Linked DNA regions of Xanthobacter dioxanivorans. The main gene of each other region encodes a partner of the protein of the gene in region 2 in a complex. Links are inferred from orthologs where the notes say so. Each region holds a gene or a part of one and is shown on either strand. Other genes may lie near its edges. The genes, in order: EZH22_RS06865 and dapF.

What was found.
Region 1: the proteins of dapF (region 2) and EZH22_RS06865 are in contact, whole or in part, in a solved structure (PDB 5YGU), measured with the Escherichia coli proteins. The link is inferred for Xanthobacter dioxanivorans from one-to-one orthologs.

Annotation. Positions count from the first base shown.
Region 1 is NZ_CP063362.1:1,429,655-1,439,906, reverse strand. Bases 3,467-6,231 are described here. They hold EZH22_RS06865 (RNA pyrophosphohydrolase), read right to left. Parts: upstream 5,220-6,231; coding sequence 4,713-5,219; downstream 3,467-4,712. Other genes in these bases: rpmA (50S ribosomal protein L27), read right to left, coding at 6,159-6,231; EZH22_RS06860 (GNAT family N-acetyltransferase), read right to left, coding at 5,384-6,013; EZH22_RS06870 (outer membrane protein), read right to left, coding at 3,467-4,158. Also shown: EZH22_RS06890 (peptidyl-prolyl cis-trans isomerase), read left to right, coding at 1-718; EZH22_RS06885 (HupE/UreJ family protein), read left to right, coding at 715-1,725; EZH22_RS06880 (HupE/UreJ family protein), read left to right, coding at 1,769-2,392; EZH22_RS06875 (HupE/UreJ family protein), read left to right, coding at 2,389-3,045; more of EZH22_RS06870, read right to left, coding at 3,391-3,466; more of rpmA, read right to left, coding at 6,232-6,431; rplU (50S ribosomal protein L21), read right to left, coding at 6,453-6,827; ATP-dependent helicase HrpB, read left to right, coding at 7,029-9,503; EZH22_RS06840 (acyl-CoA thioesterase), read right to left, coding at 9,513-9,911; EZH22_RS06835 (linear amide C-N hydrolase), read left to right, coding at 10,224-10,252. UniProt on the Escherichia coli protein: Master regulator of 5'-end-dependent mRNA decay.
Region 2 is NZ_CP063362.1:2,886,917-2,897,318, forward strand. What follows is about bases 1,976-4,890. They hold dapF (diaminopimelate epimerase), read left to right. Parts: upstream 1,976-2,961; coding sequence 2,962-3,819; downstream 3,820-4,890. Other genes in these bases: EZH22_RS13540 (GyrI-like domain-containing protein), read right to left, coding at 1,999-2,727; mtaB (tRNA (N(6)-L-threonylcarbamoyladenosine(37)-C(2))-methylthiotransferase MtaB), read left to right, coding at 3,819-4,890. In the rest of the region: thpR (RNA 2',3'-cyclic phosphodiesterase), read right to left, coding at 1-99; EZH22_RS13535 (DUF3300 domain-containing protein), read right to left, coding at 322-1,893; more of mtaB, read left to right, coding at 4,891-5,132; signal recognition particle-docking protein FtsY, read left to right, coding at 5,158-6,417; EZH22_RS13560 (SAM-dependent methyltransferase), read right to left, coding at 6,437-7,291; EZH22_RS13565 (glycosyltransferase family 4 protein), read right to left, coding at 7,288-8,328; EZH22_RS13570 (6-pyruvoyl trahydropterin synthase family protein), read right to left, coding at 8,347-8,778; EZH22_RS13575 (zinc-dependent alcohol dehydrogenase), read right to left, coding at 8,809-9,777; glucans biosynthesis glucosyltransferase MdoH, read left to right, coding at 9,866-10,402. UniProt on the Escherichia coli protein: Involved in the succinylase branch of the L-lysine biosynthesis and in the biosynthesis of the pentapeptide incorporated in the peptidoglycan moiety. Catalyzes the stereoinversion of LL-2,6-diaminopimelate (L,L-DAP) to meso-diaminopimelate (meso-DAP).

The DNA.
Region 1 (10,252 bases), 1.5 Mb from region 2 along the record:
CTCGGTGAGCAAGGAGCGGCTGATCGAGGTGACCCCCGAGGTGCGCCAATCCATCGTGGACGCCTTCAAGGGCACGCACGAGGGACGCGCGCCGGGAGCCGACGAGCTCGCCAAGCTGGTCGACGTGTGGCTCCTCAACGAGATCACCTTCCGCGAGGCGCTGGCGCAAGGGCTCGACAAGGGCGACGAGATGATCCGCGACCGGATCACCCACAAGATGCGCCTGCTCATCTTCAACGGCGTCGAGGTGAGCGAGCCGAGCCAGGCGGAGCTGGCCGCCTGGTACGAGAAGCGCCGCGCCAACTACGACATTCCCGACCTCGTCAGCTTCATCGACGTGCCGTTCACCGGCCCGGACGCCGAGGCGCAGAGCCGCGCCGTGCTGGAGCAGATCCGCGCCGGCACCGAGCCCGAGGAGGTGCAGCTGCGCGCCCTCATCTTCGGGCAGCGGCCGCGGCAGACGCTGGAGCCGTCCTTCGGCAAGGACTTCGTCGACCAGCTGGTGGAGGCCCCGGCGGGGGAATGGCAGGTCCTGCCGTCCGCGTCGGGCTGGCACGTGGTGCGCCGCGACACCTTCACGCCCGGCCGGCGGGTGGAGCTGGACGAGGTGGGCTCCCAGGTGGCGCAGGCCTGGAAGGACGAGCGGCGGCGCGTGCTCGCCATCGCCGCCACCCGCGACCTCGGCAAGGCCTATGTGATCCGGCGCAGCGAGCCATGAACCCCTCGCAGCCTCCCTGCGGGCAAGCCCCCGTCCGCCGTCGCGCCCTCGCCGCGCTGGGCGGCCTCGTGGCGGCGCTCGTCTGCCTCGTCGTGGCGGTGCTGGCGCCGGCGTCGGGGGCGCGGGCGCACGAGGCCACCATGGCGGTGATCACCCTGCGCGAGATCGCGCCGGGCCGCTTCATCGGCCAGTGGACCATGCCGCCGGTGGACATGACGCTCCAGCCCATCTTCCCGCCCCACTGCACATGGGAGCCGCCGGAGCTCGTCTGCGGCGCGCGCGGCATCACCGGCCAGCTGAGCTTCCAGGGCCTCGGCAGCCGGCAGTCGGTGGCCACCATCCGGGTGATCCCCCACGAGGGGCCGATGGAGGTCTATACGGTGAGCGCCGCCAAGCCCACCGTCACCGCCGCGCGTGATCCGGGCACCGACATGGCGGTCTGGCGCGATCTGGCCGAGACCTACACCAATCTCGGCATCGACCACATCCTGCGCGGCATCGACCATCTCCTGTTCGTGCTCGGCCTGATCTGGCTGGTGAAGGGCGGCTGGAAGCTGGTGAAGACCATCACCGCCTTCACCGTCGGCCACAGCCTGTCGCTCGCCGCCGCCACCTTCGGCTGGGTCGGCGTGCCGGAGCGGCCGCTGAATGCCGCCATCGCGCTCTCCATCGTGTTCGTCGGCGTGGAGATCGTGAAGCTGCAGCGCGGCGAGGCGGGACTGACCGCGCGGCATCCCTGGAGCGTGGCGTTCGCGTTCGGCCTCCTGCACGGGCTCGGCTTCGCCACCGCGCTCACCGCCCTCGGCATTCCCCAGGCGACGCTGCCCATCGCGCTCTTCTTCTTCAACGTGGGCGTGGAGATCGGCCAGCTCACCTTCGTCATGGCGGTGCTGGCCCTGCTTTGGGCCCACCGCCAGGCGCAGGCGCTGCTGCCGCGCTGGGGCGCCGCCATCCCCGCCTACGTGATCGGCTCCGTCGCCTCGTTCTGGTTCCTCACCCGCATCTGACCCGGGCGCCGAGGGGCGCCGCAACCGATCAAGGAAGGCCGCCATGAAACACCTCGTCCCCAGCGCCCGCGTGCTCCTCTGCGGTGCGCTGGCCGGCCTCTTCGCCGCCGTCCCGCTGGCGCCCGCTTTCGCCCATACCGGCAGCGGCGTGGCCCTCGGCCTCGTCAGCGGCTTCCTCCACCCGCTCACCGGCGCCGATCACCTGGTGGCCATGGTGGCGGTGGGGCTTTGGGGGGCGCAGCTCGGCAACCCGGCGATCTGGGTCCTGCCGGTCACCTTTCCCCTGGTGATGGCGGTGGGCGGCGTCCTCGGCCTGCTCGGCGTGCCGCTGCCGTTCGTCGAGCCAGTGATCGCCCTGTCGGGCATCGCCCTCGGCGTCATGGTGGCGCTCGCCGCGCGGCCACCCCTGTGGGTCGCGGCGGTGATGGTGGGCGTGTTCGCGGTCTTCCATGGCTATGCCCACGGCCGCGAGCTGCCCGATGCGGCGGACGCGGTGGCCTTCGCCGCCGGCTTCGTCGCCGCCACCGGCCTGCTGCATCTCACCGGCATCCTGATCGGCGTGCTGGTGCGCTGGGAGGCCGGGGCCCGGGCGGTGCGCGCCTGCGGCGCCGCCATCGGCTGCGTGGGCCTCTATTTCCTCCTCGGCGCCGTCGGGATCATCGCATGAAGGCCCGCTTGACGCGCTGGATCCACTTGTCCGCCGCCGGGGCCGCGCTCGCCTGCGCGCCTACGGCGGCGCACGCGCATCTGGTGGAGACGCGGCTCGGCGATTTCTACAGCGGTGCCCTGCATCCCCTCACCGATCTCCAGCAGGTGCTGCCATGGATCGCCCTCGCGGTGCTGGCCGCCTTCCAGGGGGCGCAGCGCGCGCGCTGGGTCATCCTGGCGTTTCCCCTCGCCCTGCTCGCCGGCGGACTTCTCTCGCTGGTGCTGCCGCAGCCGGCGTTCGGCCCGGCCCTCGGCCTCGCGCTGGTGGCGGCGACCGGGCTCGCCGTGGCGGCGGCGCTGCGCGTTCCGCTTCCGGTTCTCCTCGGCACGGCCGGAATCATGGGCCTGCTGCACGGCGACCAGAATGGCGCGGCCATGGCCGCGAGCACCGACCGCGTGCTGTTTCTCGCCGGAGTGATGGCGTCAGGCTATGTGGTGATGACGCTCGCGACGGGCGCCGCCCTTGCCTTCCTGCGCGGCGGCGGACGGGGCGATGACGTGCCCTCCACCGGATCCTGGCGCCCCATCGCCCTGCGGGCCGGCGGAAGCTGGGTCGCGGCCGTGGGCATCATGGTGCTCGGACTGCATCTGGTGACGCCCGGCGCGAGCTGACCGCCGGGCGCTCCGCAGGCGGGACCCGCCTGCGATCCGTTCTTCACCTCCCCCTTGGCCCGCCGCGCCCGTCGACCTTTCCCGTCGCGCTGCGCCGTCGGCCGGCCGATGCGGTGATCGTCGCCCCCGCATCATCCCGCCCCTTGCCGGCGTCCCGCCCGGCCGGTGTAAGCCCGAAGGGGCCGGTGGTGCGTCCGCTTCCGTCCGCGTGAGAAGACCGCAAATGGAAAGAGCCCCGGCGATGCCGGGGCTCTCCAGACAGGGCCCTCCAAACAGGGCGTTCCAGGCGGACCCTGCCGGCGGGTCCGCGCCTGTCGCGCGAACCCGCCGGCAGTGATGGCGTTCTCAGAAGCGATAGTTGATGCCGGCCTTCACCAGCTGGACGTTCTGGTCGACCGTCGCCTGGTAGGGATTGATGAAGGTGTTGGGCGTGAAGTTGAAGGTCACCTGGTTGCTGCCCAGGTCGATGTAATTGTATTCCACCTTCGCCGACCAGTTGTTGAAGAAGGCCCACTCGACACCGGCGCCCACGGTCCAGCCCCAGCGGGTGGAATCGGTGGTGGCGCTGTAGCTGAAGGCGGGGAAGGCGAGGTCGGTGTTGCCGGCGGTGTGCGAGGTGGTGGCCCAGGCAGCGCCGCCCTTGGCGTAGAGCAGGATGCGGTCGAAGGCGACGCCCAGGCGGCCGGTGATGGTGCCGAGCGCGTCGATCTTCGAGGAGCAGGCATCGTTGCTCTGGATGCAGCTCGGCGCGACGCCGTTGAAGTAGGAGCCGGAGCCGGAAATGTCGGCCCACGCCGCGTCCGCCTCGACACCGAGGACGATGTTGGAAATCTGCCAGTTGTAGCCGATCTGGCCGCCGACGAAGCCGCCGTCGAGGCTGAACTCGGCATCTGCCACGCTGAGGGTCGTCGGGTTCAGCGGATCGACGGAATTGCTGAAGTCGTTCTGCGCCCAGCCATAGCCGGCCTGGGCGCCGACGTAGAAGCCGGTCCAGCTGAAGACCGGCGCCACCGGCGCCTTGGTCACCGGCTTGGACGCCAGGTCGGCCGCCTGGGCGGCGCCGCCGGCGATCAGCGCGGCGAGAATGTTTGTAACCAGCAGCGACGCGCGCATGTAAAGCTCCCCACCCCCGAATGAAACAGGATGGCTGGTCATAACGCAGGTCGCTGTCAATAACTGTCTCCCTACGGCAACAGTCAGAGGTGTCCGGACTGTCATACCACAGACAAAATAGTCGGGTATGATGCAGATATTCTGGACATCATGTGGCGTTTGACGCGGTAGTCCGGATATTGGTGGGGGTGCGACTCGAAGTTTCTGTCACAATTGATTTATAAACTTCGTATTTTCCGAATATTTTGCGCGTTCTTGTGGTGAGCTCCATCCCGCGGGGTGGTTTTCACGGTCCGAGCGGGATGTAATCCGCCACCGTTCTCTTCCGTGATCCGGAGTCTTCTGTGCCGCGGCGGCGGCTCAATCCGGGCAGGTCTGCACCGCGTCGCCGCACAGGTCGATGAGGCGCATGCCGCCGGGCCGGACGCAGGCGTTGCCGGCGGCGGCAGGGTGTCCATCCATCTGGAGCCGGAACATCCGCCCACCCCGCGCAGGGGTCCTTATTCCCGCGCCGCGCCCGGGTCGTCGAAGCCTCCTCGCCCCCGGCGCGGAGTTCAGCTCTCGGAGAACCGGCGGAAGCCGCGCACCACCTCGGCATAGACGTTGCGCTTGAAGGGGATGACGAGCTCGGTCACCTTGTCGAGGCTTTCCCAGCGCCAGTCCATGAATTCCGGCTTGTGGGCGCCGCCGCCGGGCCGCGAGATGTTGATCTCGGCGTCGACGCCGGTGAAGCGGAAGGCGAACCATTTCTGCGTCTGGCCGCGATACTTGCCCTTCCAGGCCTCGCCCGCAATGCGGCCGGGCAGGTCGTAGGTGAGCCAGTCCTCGATCTCGCCGAGCCTGGTCACCGAGCGGATGGAGGTCTCCTCGTAGAGCTCGCGCAGGGCGGCGTCGAACGGCTCCTCGCCCTTGTCGATGCCGCCCTGGGGCAACTGCCAGGAATGGGTCGCGTCCACATGCTCCGGCCCGCCGATGCGGCGCCCGAGGAAGACCTTGCCCGCGCCGTTGAACACGGCGAGGCCGACGCAGGGACGGTAGGGGGCATCTTGGTGCTTGCTCATCGGCGCCATCCGGACGGGTGATGTGTCTTTTCCGTGATGGCCCGCGCGGCAGCGCCGCGCAAGCTTTCGTCTCCCCGCGGCAGCGCCGCGCAAGCTCCCGTCAAGGCCAGGCCGGCCGCCGCGCAGGCGCCTCGGTGGGCCGCGCGGTGGCGTGCAGTTGCCTCTCAGTGGGCCGCGCGGTGGCGCGGTAGCGCGGTGGAGCCCCAGGCCCGGATGGAGGCCCAGGTGCGCCGGTCGAGCTGGAACCGGTCCACCGGCACCGAGGCGCCGAGCGCCTTCACGCGGGTGAGGCCGACGCCCGACCACTGGAAGCCGCACTTCTCCAGCACCCGCCGCGAGCCCGGATTGACCACGCGCGCCGAGCCGACGAGGAGCGAAAGGTCGGTCTCGGAGAAGGCGTAGTCGATGACGGCGCGCACCGCCTCGGTGGCCAGGCCCCGGCCCCAGAACGGCTCGCCGATCCAGTAGCCGATCTCGGGCGCCGGTTCCGGCGGGCGGCGGCCGAAGCTCACCATGCCGGCAAAGGCGTGGGCGCCCTCGGCCTTGGCGAACAGGGCGAAGGTGGCGGATTGCGGGGTCGCCGCCAGCGTCTCGACGAAGGCGTGGGCGTCGGACGGCTTGTAGGGAAAGGGCAGGTTCGCGGTCATCTCCGCGATCTTGCGGTTGTTGGCGAGCTCCGCGACAGCGGCAACGTCCTCGAGGCGCGGCGCGCGGAGCACGAGCCGGTCGGTTTCGAGGACGGGGATACAGCTCTCCGCCAGGGTTGCTCCGGACGGCGTCTCACACAGGGTCATGGCGGGCTCCTCGAGGCACAGACAAACGAAAACCGGGGAGAGGTGTCCCATCTCCCCGGTTCGTGTCTGAGCTTGAGGTTCGGCCCGCTCAGGCGCCCACCGGTTCGACGAGACCGGCGGGATCCTGCATTTCAGGTCTCGCCGTTTATTCAGCCGCCTCGGCGGCGGTCGGAAGCACCGATACGTAGGTGCGGTCGTTAGCTTTGGTCCGGAAGGCGACTTTGCCTTCGACGAGGGCGAAGAGGGTATGGTCCTTGCCCATGCCCACATTCGTGCCGGGATGCCACTTGGTGCCGCGCTGGCGCACGATGATGTTGCCGGCGATGACGTCCTGGCCGCCGAAGCGCTTCACGCCGAGACGGCGACCATCGGAATCGCGACCGTTGCGAGACGAGCCGCCTGCCTTTTTATGAGCCATTGTTGCTCTCCTCGTTCTCGATCAGGCGTCGGCAGCGGCTGCGGGAGCCGGCGCACGCTGGGTCTTCGGTTCAGCCTTGACGCTCTCGCCGAGGCCGGAAATCTCGGTGATGCGCACGACGGTGAGGTCGGCGCGGAAGCCCCGCTTGCGGCGCGAATTCTGCCGGCGGCGCTTCTTGAAGGCGATCACCTTGTCGCCGCGGGTCTGCTCGACGATCTCGCCGGTGACGGTGGCGCCGTCCACGTGGGGCGTGCCGATGGCGACGGTGGCGCCGCCCAGCATCAGCACCGGGAAGGTGAAGATGGAGCCGACCTCGGCGTCGAGGTGGTCGATGGTGATTTCATCAGCCGCGGCAACGCGATACTGCTTGCCGTTTGCCTTGATGACCGCGAACATCTTGTCTCGCTTTCGTGTTCCGCCGCGCCTCGAAGGGCGGGCTTCTTCCGGTCGGGAATGGGAATGCGGGCACGAGGGCCCGCGCGAAGTGGGTCCGATACACCATGGGGCCCTGAAAAGTCAATGCGCCTGCCGCATTCGGCGGGCCCTCGCCACCGGCGCATTGCCTGCCGGCCCGCCGCCATTCTAAAGCCCTCGGCCATGTTCGACACCCCTCTGCCCATCGATGCCGTCCTCGGCGACCTTCAGGCGACGCTGCGCGCCACCGCCTGCGCCGTGCTCGTGGCGCCGCCGGGCGCGGGCAAGACCACGCGGGTGCCGCTGGCCCTGCTGAACGAGCCGTGGGAGGCCGGCGGGCGCATCCTGGTGCTGGAGCCGCGCCGCCTCGCCGCCCGCGCTGCCGCCCGTCGCATGGCGCAGAGCCTCGGCGAGCGGGTCGGCGAAACGGTTGGCTTCCGCACCCGGCTCGGCTCGGAGGTCTCGCGCCGCACCCGCATCGAGGTGGTCACCGAGGGCATCTTCACCCGCATGGTGCTGGACGATCCCGAGCTTTCGGGTGTCGCCGCCGTGCTGTTCGACGAGTTCCACGAGCGCAGCCTTGATGCCGACCTCGGCCTCGCTTTGGCTCTCGACGCCCAGCGCGGGCTGCGCGAGGACCTGCGGCTCCTGGCCATGTCCGCGACGCTGGACGGCGCCCGCGTCGCCGCGTTGATGGGCACAGGCGCCCCGGCGCCGGTGATCGAGAGCGAGGGCCGCGCCTTCCCGGTGGAGACGGCCTATCTCGGCCGGGATCCGCGCATGCCCGTCGACCGGCAGATGGCCGATGCCATCCTGCGCGCGCTGCGGCAGGAGACCGGGTCGGTCCTCGCCTTCCTCCCCGGCGCGGCGGAGATCAGGCGCACGGAAAATCTTCTCGCCGAGGCGGTGCGCGATCCCGCCGTCGACGTGGTCGCCCTTTACGGCGCGCTGGAGGCCGCCGAGCAGGACCGCGCGGTCCTGCCGGCCCCGACGGGCCGGCGCAAGGTGGTGCTTTCCACCTCCATCGCCGAGACCTCGCTGACCATCGAGGGCGTGCGGGTGGTGGTGGATTGCGGCCTTGCCCGCGTGCCGCGCTTCGAGCCGGACGTGGGCCTGACGCGGCTGGAGACCGTGCGCGTCTCCCGCGCCGCCGCCGACCAGCGCCGGGGCCGCGCCGGCCGCACCGAGGCGGGGGTGTGCTACCGCCTGTGGAGCGAGGGCGAGACCCTGAGCCTCAAGCCCTTCGCCACGCCCGAGATCCTCGCCGCCGACCTGACCGGGCTGGTGCTGGACCTCGCCCGGGTGGGGGTGCGCGACCCGGCGGCTCTGCCGTTCCTTGATCCGCCGCCGGTCCCCGCCGTCGCCGAGGCAAAGGCGCTGCTGCGCCTGCTGGACGCCCTCGACGCCGACGGGGCCGTCACCCCCCTCGGCCGCCGCATGGCGCGCCTGCCTCTGCCGCCGCGCCTCGCCCACATGGTGGCGGTGGGCGCCGACGCCGGCGCGGGGCACCTTTCGGCGGAGATCGCGGCGCTGTTGTCCGAGCGCGGTCTCGGCGGCGACGGCGTGGACCTCGTCCACCGCCTCGACGGCTTCCGCCGCGACCGCTCCCGCCGGGCCGAGGAAGCCCGCCGGCTCGTCGCCCGCTGGGCCGAGATGGCCGGCGGGCGGGACGGGGCGGGGGGCCGGCGGCCCTCGGCGGCCGCGCTGCTGGCCCTGGCCTTTCCCGACCGGGTGGCGAAGGGGCGGGGCGACGGCACGCGCTTTCTGCTTGCCAACGGTCGCGGCGCGGTGATGGACCCGGCGGCGGCGCTGGCCCGCGCGCCCTTCCTCGCCGTGGCCGAGGTGGGCGGCCGGGCGGAGGCGGCGCGCATCGGCCTCGCCGCCGCCTTGTCCCTGGACGAGGTGGAGACGCTGTTTGCCGCCGGCATCACCGCCGGCACCGAGATCGCCTTCGATTTGGACGCGGCGGCCGTGCGCGGGCGGACGGTGCGCCGGCTGAAGGCGCTGGTTCTGTCCGCCGCGCCCTGCCCGGTGCCGGCCAACGGGGATACCGCGCGGGTGCTGGCGGAGGGGATCGCCGGCCTCGGCCTCGATCGCCTGCCGCTGAGCGCGGCCACGCGGCAATGGCGCGAGCGGGTGCAGTTCCTGCGTGCCGCCGAGGGGGAGCCGTGGCCGGACCTGTCGGATGCCGCGCTGGCTTCCACCGCCGGCGACTGGCTCGCTCCTTTTATCGAGGGGCGGACCAGCTTGTCCGAGGTCACGCCGGCCGAGGTGGCGAACGCGCTCCACGCGCGCCTTCCCTATGACCTCGCCGCCCGGCTGGAGGCGGAGGCGCCCACCCATTTCACCGCGCCCACGGGCTCGCGCCTGCCCATCGACTATGGGGCGGAAGGCGGGCCGCAGGTGAGCGTGCGGGTGCAGGAATTGTTCGGCCTCACCGCCCACCCGGCCATTGCCGGCGGGCGGGTGCCGCTGACGCTCGCCTTGCTGTCGCCGGCCCACCGGCCGATCCAGGTGACGAAGGACCTGCCGCAATTCTGGCGCGGCTCGTGGCGGGACGTGCGCACCGAGATGCGCGGGCGCTATCCCCGGCACCCCTGGCCGGAAGACCCGGCCGTCGCCCCGCCCACCACGCGGGCCAAGCCGCGCGGCACCTGAGCGCCCCCGTCAGGCCTCTTCCGGGGGGATGGGACGCGGGCGGCCGTCCTCGTCGATGGCGACGAAGGTGAAGACGGCTTCCGTCACCTTGGTGGTCTCCTCGCTGGCGCGGGCGCGACGCCAGGCCTCCACCTCGATGCGCATGGAGGTGCGCCCGAGCTTCACCACCTTGCCGAACAGGCTCACCTCGTCGCCCACCGCCACCGGGGACAGGAAGCTCATGGCCTCCACCGCCACCGTGGCCGCCCGCCCGCGGGAGCGCCGCGCCGCCACGTTGCCGGCGGCTAGGTCCATCTGCGACATGAGCCAGCCGCCGAAGATGTCGCCGTTGGGATTGGTGTCGGCCGGCATGGCGATGGTGCGGATGACCGGAATGCCATCCGGCATGTTCGACTCTTTGTCGTGCATCCATTTCTCCAGGCACCTGAGGCGCGACGTTGGCGACGTTCCAGACTGGAAATAGCAAAATTTTCCCGGCGCGCCGCCAAATTTGATCCATCTCAGAGAATCGCCGGGGAGGGGATGCTTATCTCCGCTCGTCCATGTCTTTTCGGGGCAGACAGGGCATGGATGACCGGCTCCGCCTTGCTGTGTGGGCGGAGCCGGTATCTCCCTTTCCCGGCCCATCGGGCGGCCGGATATGATGAGCGGCCGTTGCATCGGAGTTCGCTCATGCCGAAATCCCGCTCTTCCCGACCCGTCCCTCCGAACGCGCCCGGCATGTCGAGGCATCGCCTCCCGAAGCCGCG
Region 2 (10,402 bases):
CGGGTCGATCCAACGTGCCCCAGACAGGCCGCCGCGCAGCAGCGACAGCCCGAGGCCCACCTCGCGGGGGATCTCGATGGCGGTGAAGAGTCGCGGCATGGGTCCCTCCGCGATGGGCCGGCTTTCGGGTCCGCAGTGCGGTGCTGCGGCGCCGTCCTGACGGGGCTGGCTCGCCCCGCGAACGGCTCGCTTCAGTGAAGGAGATTCGCGTCCCGAAGGAAAGGGAAACGGGGAGGCCCGCACCGTCTTTGAGACTGATCCGCCCCGTGGGGCGGATCAGGTGTCGTCCCGCGCCGAACCCTCGACGCGGGACGACAGGTTTCAGCGTCCCCGAGCGCCGCCACGCGGGCGGGCGTTCTGCTGCGGCCGCGCCCGCTGCTGGGGCCGGGCTCGCTGCTGCGGCCGTGCCTGCTGGTGGGGCCGCGCCCGCTGCTGGGGTCGCGCCTGCTGCGCGCGGTTGCGCACGTTCTGGCCACTGGGGCGCTGGACGTTCGGGCGGTTCTGCCCGGCGCCGGGACGCTGGGCATTCGGCCGATTGCCGGTCGCCGGGCGGTCGACGTTCGGCCGGTTCACGTTGGGCCGATTGCCAGCGCCGGGCCGGTCGCCGGGCAGATTCGGCCGGTCGGGCCGCACGCTGCCAGGACCACCAGGACCTCCGGGACCTCCGGGCAAACCGGGGCCGCCGGGACCGCCTGGGCGACCCGGGCCGCCAGGACCACCGGGGCCGCCAGGACCGCCAGGACCACCAGGACGACCGGGAAGGCCGGGACCACCGGGGCCGCCGGGACGGCCGGGACCACCAATACCGCCGGGACCGCCGGGAAGTCCGGGGCGACCGGGACCGCCGATGCCCCCAGGGCCGCCGGGAAATCCGGGGCCGCCGGGACCACCGGGGCGACCGGGACCGCCGGGAAGTCCGGGACGACCCGGGCCGCCGATGCCACCGGGACCGCCAGGGCCGCCGGGACCACCCGGACCGCCGGGGCGGCCGGGACGCCACGGGCCAGGCCCCCAGGCCGGCGGGCGACCGCCCCAGCCGGGACCCCAATGGGGCGGCCGGTTCCAGCGCGGCGGCACGACCCACACCGAGTTCCAGCCGCGGTTGTTCCAGCCCCAGTTGTTGTTCCAGGCCGAGCCCACGAGCACGGCGGTGCCGAACAGCAGGGCCCCGGTGGCGAAGGTGGTGAAGGCGGAGGAGCTGTCGTAGACGGGGACGTAGATCCGCTCGGGGTTGGCCGGCGCGATATAGATGGTGCGCTGGCCGCCCTCCTCGCGGGTGGTGACCACCTGCTGCGGCGTGGACTTCAGGTTGCCGACGCTCTGCGCCTTGGCGCGCAGCATCTGGATGGTGGTGGAGACATCCTGCGGCTGGGTGGAGAAGGCGAGGCCGAGGGATTCGGACCATTCCATGTGATCATGGAGCTGGCGGATCACGTCCGGAAAGCGCACGAGCGCCTTCACCGAGGAATCCCAGTCCCTGGCGTCCACCTGCGCGAAGTTCCGCGCCTGAACCAGGCGCGGATTGGCCTCGATCCAGTTATAGGCGTCCACGATCTGCTCGGGGAACAGCGTGGCCGGGAACAGGATGGCCAGCAGCGGGTCGGGATAGAGGGCCACCGGACCCAGGATGTATTCCAGGTCGCTGAGCGAATAGGTGGGGCCGGTCGCCTGCGCCGCGTCCGGAACGGGCGGGACCTGTGCCGGCTGTGCGCCGGGGGGCGGCGGCTGGTCGGGCGCGACCTGAGGGGCTCCCTGGGCCGGCGGATCGGCCGGTGGCGTCTGCGCCAGCACCGGATAGACCGCCGTGGACCATCCGAACACGGCCGCCACGGCCACGCGGGACCAGTTTCCCGCGCGTCCCTTGACGCATGTCGCTACTGTGAAACCTGCCATTCGGCCCTCCTACCCCTGCGTCACGCCCCTGAGCGCATTGCAGACAAAGACATTTTTAGCGCCGTTGCGGCGCACGTCGTTGATACTCGGACGCTCTTGTGGACTTCATTGAACCGGAACCAGGATGTCGATCTCCAGCGCTTCCGGCTTGGCGGTGAGGAGGTCGGAGCGATACTGCTCGATATAGAGCTCGTTCTGCTCAACGTTCTTCTCGTCCAGATAGTTCGCAATCTGCTCGTAGGTATTGTCCATGTCGGCGAATGAGCCGGCGTGGCTGAACTTCAGCACCTTGCCGGCGAACGATCCGCCTATCTTCATACCGCCCTGCGGCTTTTCCGTGGTGGTACCAGAGAAGGGAAGCTGCACTTCGTACTCGAAGCCGAGGTCGTCGCTCGAGGAATAGACCACGAAGGCGTCGCCGGACCGCGCCAGGCCCAGGCGCTTCAGCTCCTTGTCCGCCTGCTGCAGGCTGGTGACGAGCCTGTCATAGGCCTCCTCCCAGCTCGCGTGGCCGGAAAGCGTCAGCACCGGCACCGGGGAGAGGGTGATTTCCTGCGGTGCAAGCGATCGGCCGGACGGCGAGACGGGCACGGTCTCCACCGGTTTCGGATCGATGGGCGAGGTGCCCGGCGCGGGCGCCGACGGTCCCGGTGCCGGAGCCACGTCGGGGGTTGCCGGCGTCGCCGCGCCCTGGGCGCGGAGGGGAAGCGTTCCGGCACCCAGGAGCCCCGCGCCCATCAGCGCCGCCGCCAGAACAGAGGCCTGAAGAGGCGCGACGCGTGCGCGCGTGCCCGCCGGTCCGGTCTTCGTTCTTCTCCAACGCAACCCGAGCATGTCCAGTTCTCCTCACTGCCGAAGCAGGGATGGCTGTTTCTAGCATGATCCAACGCCCTGACGAGACGGCGCTTTGCGGGCGGTCCCGCGGTTGCAACCGGGCTTGATTGCGACGGCTTTGCGGCGCCCGTGGCGGCCCGGCGTGCCGGGGGTGGCGCCGGCGGCGGATCGGGGCCATATAGGGCCTTCAATCCTGCGCCTTGCCGAACCTGAGCCTCATCGAAGACCTGCGCCGTGAACCCGCTCGCCCATCGCCCATTCGTGAAGATGAACGGCCTCGGCAACGAGATCCTCGTGCTGGACCTGCGCGCCGATCCGGTGGATGTGCCGCCGGCTGCGGCGCGGGCGTTGGCGCGTCCCTCGGTCCTGCCGTTCGACCAGGCGATGGTGCTCTATCCGCCCCGGCGGGCCGGGACGGCCGCCTTCGTGCGCATCCTCAATTCCGACGGCTCCTATTCCGCGGCCTGTGGCAACGGCACGCGCTGCATCGCCGCGCTGGAGGCGCAGGCGACCGGCGCGCCGCACGTGCTGTTCGAGAGCGAGGCCGGCCTCCTCGACTGCGCGGTGCGCGCCGACGGGCAGGTGCGGGTGGACATGGGTGCGCCGCGCTTCGCCTGGACCGAAATCCCCCTCTCGCGCGACGTGGGCGACACCGCCGCGGTGCTTGTGCCGGGCTTCGAGCAACTGGGGCCGGCGAGCCTCGTCAGCATGGGCAATCCCCATGCCGTCTTCTTCGTGCCCGACGCGGACAGGGTGGACGTGGAGGGTCTCGGCGCTGCGCTGGAGCATCATCCGCTGTTTCCCGAGCGGGCCAACATCTCGTTTGCCAGCCTCACCGCGCCGGATCGCGTCCGGCTGCATGTGTGGGAACGCGGCGCCGGGCGCACCCGCGCCTGCGGCACCGCCGCCTGCGCCGCCGCGGTGTCCGCCGCGCGCACCGGCCGCGCCGGCCGCGCCACCACGGTGACCCTGCCGGGCGGCGACCTGGAGATCGTCTGGCGCGAGGGCGATTCCCACGTGCTCATGACCGGGCCGGTGGCGCACGAATTCTCCGGCACCCTCACCCCCGCCATGCTCGAGGATGTCGCCTGATGCCCCTTGCGGCGGAATGCGGCGAGGACGCGGGCGACGCGGTGCGCGTCGTCAGCTTCGGCTGCCGGCTCAATGCCCTGGAAGGCGACGGCATCGCCCGCGCGGCGGCCGCCGCGGGCCTCGCCGACGCCCGCGTGGTCGACATGCTCGTGGTCAACACCTGCGCGGTGACGGCGGAGGCGGTGCGCCAGGCGCGCCAGGCCATCCGGCGGGCGCGGCGGGAGGATCCGGCGCGGCGCATCGTCGTCACCGGCTGCGCGGCGCAGACCGATCCGGAGGCCTTCGCCCGCATGGACGAAGTGGACCTGGTGCTGGGCAATGCGGCCAAGACCGATCCCGGCACCTGGGCCGGGGCTCGGGCGGCGCTGGCCTTCGGCATCCCGGACGAACAGAAGGTGCAGGTGCAGGACATGGCGGCGGTGCGCGCCGCGACGCCCCACCTTGCCGACCGCTTCGACGGGCATACCCGCGCCTTCGTGGAGGTGCAGAACGGCTGCGACCACCGCTGCACCTTCTGCATCATCCCCTTCGGCCGCGGCCCCTCTCGCAGCGTGCCCATGGGCGCGGTGGTGGAGCATGTGCGCCGGCTGGTGGAAAACGGCCACCGCGAGGCCGTGCTCACCGGCGTCGACCTCACCGCCTATGGCGCCGACCTGCCGGGCACCCCCACCCTCGGCCGGCTGGTGCGCGCGGTGCTCAAGGGCGTGCCGGAGCTGGCGCGCCTGCGCCTGTCCTCCATCGACGCGGTGGAGGCCGACGACGTGCTCATGCGGGCGCTTGCCGAGGAAGAGCGGCTGATGCCGCATCTGCACCTGTCCTTCCAGTCGGGCGACGACCTGATCCTCAAGCGCATGAAGCGCCGTCATACCCGCGCTGAGGCCCTCGCCTTCGTCGCGGCCCTGCGGCGGGCGCGTCCGGACGTGGTGCTGGGGGCGGATATGATCGCCGGCTTTCCCACCGAGACCGAGGTGCAGGCGCGCGCCACCCGCGCCTTCGCGGAGGAAGCGGGCCTCGCCTTCCTGCACGTCTTCCCCTTCTCCGCCCGCCCCGGCACCCCGGCGGCCCGGATGCCGCTTCTGCCCCCGCCGGTGGTGGCCGAGCGGGCGCTGCGGCTGCGCGAGACCGCATCCGCCCTGCTGCGGCGGCACCTGGGAGCGCAGGTCGGCCGGCGCCGGACGGTGCTGGTGGAGGCCGGAGGGCGCGGCCACACCGAGCATTTCACCCCCGTGCGGCTCGCCCGGCCGACCGAGCGCGGGAGCCTCGCGGAGCTGCGCATCGCCGGACATGACGGCGTGCGGCTGATCGCGGCATGACCCTTTCCAGGAGCGGCAGCCAGCCATGAGCCACGAGGATCCCAAGGACCCGAGCAGGAAGAAGGGCGGCTTCTGGGGCTGGCTGAAGGGTGGCGCCGAAGAGCCCGCCAAGGCGCCAGCGGCCGAGGAGCCCGCCACGTCTGCGCCATCCGCGCCCCCGGCCGAGGAGCCGCCTGCCCCGCCGGCGGAAGTCGCCGAGGCGCCCATGCCGGTGGAGCCGGATGCGATCCCCGTGGTGGAACCGGAAGCGCCGGTCCCGCCGGAGCCTGTGTTTGTCCCCGAGGCCGTGGTCGAGCCCGAACCGCCGCCTTCACCCGAGCCGGAGCGCCCTTCCGGTTCGGAGCCGACCGCGCCGGCCCCGACTCCGGCCAGGGGATTCTGGAGCCGCCTTGCTTCGGGTCTCGCCCGCACCGCGTCCAGCCTCGGACAGGGCATCACCGACCTCGTCAGCAAGCGCAAGCTCGACGCCGAGACCCTGGAGGAGCTGGAGGACGTGCTCATCCGCGCCGACCTCGGCGTCGCGACCGCCGCCCGCATCGTCGAGGCGGTGGGCAAGGGCCGGCACGACAAGATGATCGCGCCCGAGGAGGTGAAGGGCCTCATCGCCGCCGAAGTGGAGGCGATCCTCGCCCCCGTGGCGCGGCCCCTGATGGTGGATGCCGCGCACAAGCCGTTCGTGGTGCTCATGGTGGGCGTCAACGGCTCGGGCAAGACCACCACCATCGGCAAGCTCGCCGCCCAATGGGTGGGGGAGGGGAAGAAGGTGGTGCTCGCCGCCGGCGACACCTTCCGCGCCGCCGCCATCGAGCAGCTCAAGGTGTGGGGCCAGCGCACCGGCGCCACCGTCATCGCCCGCGAGCAGGGGGCGGACGCGGCGGGCGTCGCCCACGACGCGGTGACCCAGGCGCGGGAGGAGGGGGCAGACATCCTCCTGGTGGATACCGCCGGGCGCCTGCAGAACCGTGCCGAGCTCATGGCCGAGCTGGAGAAGGTGGTGCGCGTCATCCGGAAGCTGGAGCCCGGCGCGCCTCACGCGGTGCTGCTCGTGCTCGACGCCACGGTGGGGCAGAACGCGCTGTCCCAGGTGGAGGCCTTCACCCGCATCGCCGGGGTGACCGGGCTGGTCATGACCAAGCTCGACGGCACGGCCCGCGGCGGCATCCTCGTCGCCATCGCGGCAAAGCATTCCCTGCCCATCCACCTCATCGGCGTGGGCGAGGGGGCGGACGACCTCCAGCCCTTCGCCGCCCGCGACTTCGCCCGCGCCATCGCCGGGCTGGAGTGAGCTTCTCGCCCCGGCCGTCCTAACCCCGGGGCGTCGCCATGAGGTCCACGTGGCCGATGGTGCAGGCATCCGCCTCGGCCGCATGGCGCGCCCAGTCCCCGGCCGTCGCCTCGTCCACCCCGCCGCTTTCCACGGCGGCCCGCGCCGTGCCGTCGGCGAGCGTCGTGATGAGGGCCCGCTCGGACGGTCCCAGCCGCCACGGGCTGTCGGCGACCCGCACCGCATAGCCGGCCTCGGCCAGCGCCGCGCCGAGCCAGCGCGCCGCATCGGCGCCGGCCGCCGGCCCGAAGCCCTTGTCCGTGCCCTGATGCGCGCGAAACCCGGCGGCGATGGCCGCGTCCGCCGGGTGGGGTGGCATCCAGGCGTCGCGTCCGTCGCAGGTCAAGGCGGCGTGAAGGAGGATGCCGCTCCCCGCGAAGGCCTTGGCGAAGCGGGCGCACCACGCCCCCGACACGAGGTCGAAGAAGGCGGACGCGGTCACCAGATGCGGCCCGAAGCCGCGCGCCGCGGCGGGATCGGCGGCAAGGTCGGCGATGGCGAAATCCACCCGGATCTCGCGCGGGCCAATGCGCAGGACGAGCCCGTCCTCCTCTTCGCGCGCCGCATCGGCGAAGGCCGCGAGGCGGGCACGGGCAGCCTGTGCCAGCCCTGCATCGTGGTCGAGCAGCGTCCAGTGCTGGCGGATCCCGAGGCGCGGGGCGAGGGCGCGCAGGTTCGAGCCGGTGCCGGCCCCGAGATCGACGATGCGCTGCACCTCCAGGCCGGCGAGCCGGCGCGCCAGCTCGTCCTCCAGCGCCGCGCTGCGGGCCGCATGGTCCGCCGCCTCGCGCAAGGCGAGCCAATCGTCGGAGAATGTGGCGGCGGGCGGGCTCATGTCGCCACCTTCGTGAGGACGCCGGCGATGATGCGGGCCGTATCCTGCCAGGAGGGCAGGGCCTGCCCGGCGGTGAACGCGCCATCGGCGAGCCGGCGGCGCAGCGCCCTGTCCCCGATCAGCCGGCGCAATGCGGCGGCCAGCGCGGCGGCGTCGTCCGGCGGCACCTTGAGGCCGGCGCCATCCGGCACCGTCTCGCCCGCCGCGCCGCCGGTGGTGCAGACCACCGGCAGGCCGCGCCGCATGGCTTCCGCCAACACCATGCCGTAGCCCTCGTAGAAGGCGGGATGCACCATGATGTCCGCCGCTGCGTAGGCGGCATCGAGTTGCGCCGTATCAAGCTGCCCGGCGAGCCGCACGCGGCCGCCGGGCATGGCGGCGACGCGGCCGGCGATGCGCGCGGCGGTGCCGGGATCGAGGTCCGGCGTGCCGACGATGGTCAGGGTGAAATCCAGGTCGCCCAGCCGTTCGACCGCGTCGAGGAGCACGTCGTAGCCCTTGCGCGGCGTCAGCGATCCCACCGCAATGAGTCGCGGCGGCGCGCCGTCCGCCGGCACCCGCGCCGCCGGCTCGGTGCCCGGCAGGGCAAGGGTCATGCGCTCCGGGGTGACGCCATAGCGCGCGATCAGCATGCGCCACGTCTCGGGGCTGATGGCGATGACGGCGTCGACGATGGCGAGCACCGCCTGTTCGCTTGCATGGAGCGCATGCGCCGCCGCCCGGTCGAGCCCCGTTTCCAGCGCCAGCGGGTGGTGCACCAGCGCCACCGTGCGCCGGCCGAGGCGCTTCAGCCGCTCCGCCGGCAGCACCGAGAGCGCGAGGCCGTCGCCGAGCAGCAGCGTATCTGGCGGCGTGGCGGCGAGCCGTGCGAGCGCTGCTTCCATCTCTCCCGCCGAGGGCGTGGGAAACGCGCCGTCGAGGCGCAGCGGCGCGATGTCGAGGCCCGCCGCGCCGAGCTCGCGGATCATCCGGCGGTCATAGGCGTAGCCGCCGGTGGGCGTCTCGATGTCGCCGGGATGGACGAAGGCAACGCGCATTCAGCCTCGCATTCGATCTCAGGAGATCAGTTGCAGCGACGCCGCGTCGGCGCCGAGGTCCGCCTCGTACCAGGCGCGGGCCACGTGGGATTCGTGCAGGGTCACCCGGATGCGGGCGAGGCCATCGCTGCCGGCGCCCAGCGTACCGGCGCGCGCGGCTTCCGCCATCCGGTCGAAGACGTGGCGGCAGAGCACCTCGGTGGTGGTGTTGCGGCCGGCGAAGGCGGGCAGGTCGTCGAGGTTGCGGTAGTTGAGCGGGCCGAGCACGCCCTTGAGCGCCTCATGGGCGCGGCCGATATCCACCACCACCCCCTCCACCGTCAGCTCCGCGCGGAAGAAGGCCACGTCCACCACGAAGGTGGCGCCGTGCAGGGCCTGGGCGGGGCCGAACAGGGCGCCCTTGAAGCTGTGGGCGATCATGATGTGGTCCCGCACTTCCACCGCATACATGCGCGCTTCCCCTCTGCCGTTGGTCCGGCGCTATGTGTAGCGCACGACGGTGGCGATGCCTGCCGCCCCGTCGCAGAGAATACGCGGCAGGGCCTGTGGCAGATCGTCGAAGGCGACTTCCTCGGTGATGAGCGCGTCGAGGCGCGGGTCGGCGAGGAGGTCGAGGGCCTTGGCGAGCCGGCGCCGGTGGCTCCAGCGCGGTCGGCGGGAGGGGCTCACCTGCCCCACCTGCGAGGAGAGGATCGCAAGCCGCCGGTGGTGGAAGGCGCCGCCGAGCCCGATCTCCACCGCCCTGTCGCCGTACCAGCTCATTTCCACGAGGCGGCCTTCCTCGCCGCAGCAGCCCAGCGCCGTGGCGAGGCCCGCCCCGGTGCCGGAGGTGTGGAACACGATGTCGGCATCGAGCGCCTTCGGCCCCGCCGGCGCGAAGGCGGCGCCGAAGGCGGTGGCGAGCGGGGCGCGGCGGGCGTCGGGGTCGATGGCGGTGACCTCGGCCCCCGGCAGGCGGGCGGCGAGGTAGGCCACGAGCAGGCCGACGAGCCCGGTTCCCACCACCGCGATGCGGTCGCCGGGGCCGGCGCCGGCATCCCAGAGCGCGTTCAGCGCCGTCTCCATGTTGGCGGCGAGGGTCGCCCGGCGGGCGGGAACGCCATCGGGCACCGGCACCAGCGCGTCGGCGGGGAGGCGGAAGCGGTCCTGATGCGGGGCAAGGGCGAACACCGTGCGGCCCAGAAGCTCCGCCGGGCCCTCCTCCACGCGGCCGACCGCGCTGTAGCCGTATTTCACCGGGAAGGGGAAATCGCCGTCCTGCAAGGGCGCGCGCATGCGGTCGCGGTGGATCGGGTCGGCGAGCCCCCGGAAGACAAGGCGCTCGGTGCCGCGGCTGATGCCGCTCCACAAGCTCTCGATGCGCGCATGGCCGGCGGCGGCGTCCGGCAGCGGCGCGGTGCGCAGGGCACAGCTGCCCGGGCCGACGTACCAGAGTGCGCGCGCGGTCATGGGGCATTTTGACGCATCGGTGGCTGCCATGCCTGCGCTTTCGTATAGCCACGGGGAATGCCGCTGCGGGCGGCGAAGGGAGCTATGCATGTCTTCGCGGTCCGGTCCAATCCCCCGGCGGCTTCCTGCGGATGCCTTTACCCCCGCTCTCCTCCAGCCCATGGGCGCGCTGCGCCGGCGGCGGCTGTTCATGCTCGCCGCCAATGGCGTCACCCTGGCCCTGCTTCTGGCGGGCATGGGGGTGCTCGGCGCCGCCGGGGGCTTCACCGTGGTGGATGGCGCGCTGGCGCTGTGCGCCCTCGCCATCACGCCGTGGAACACCATCGGCTTCTGGAACGCGCTCGTCGGGCTGCGCCTCGCCCATGGCGGCCGGCGCGGGCTGGAAGCGGCCGCCCCCTTCCCCGGGTCGCCGGAGCCGGGTGGCCCGGTGACCCAGCGGACCGCCGTTCTCATGACCCTGCGCAACGAGGACCCCGTCCGCGCTCTGGCCCGTCTCAAGGCCGTGAAAGCGGACCTCGATGCCAGCGGGCAGGGGGGCGCGTTCGATTTCCATGTCCTCAGCGATACCTCCCGGCCCGAGATCGCCGCCGCCGAGGAGGAGGCCGTGGCCGCCTGGAAGGCACAG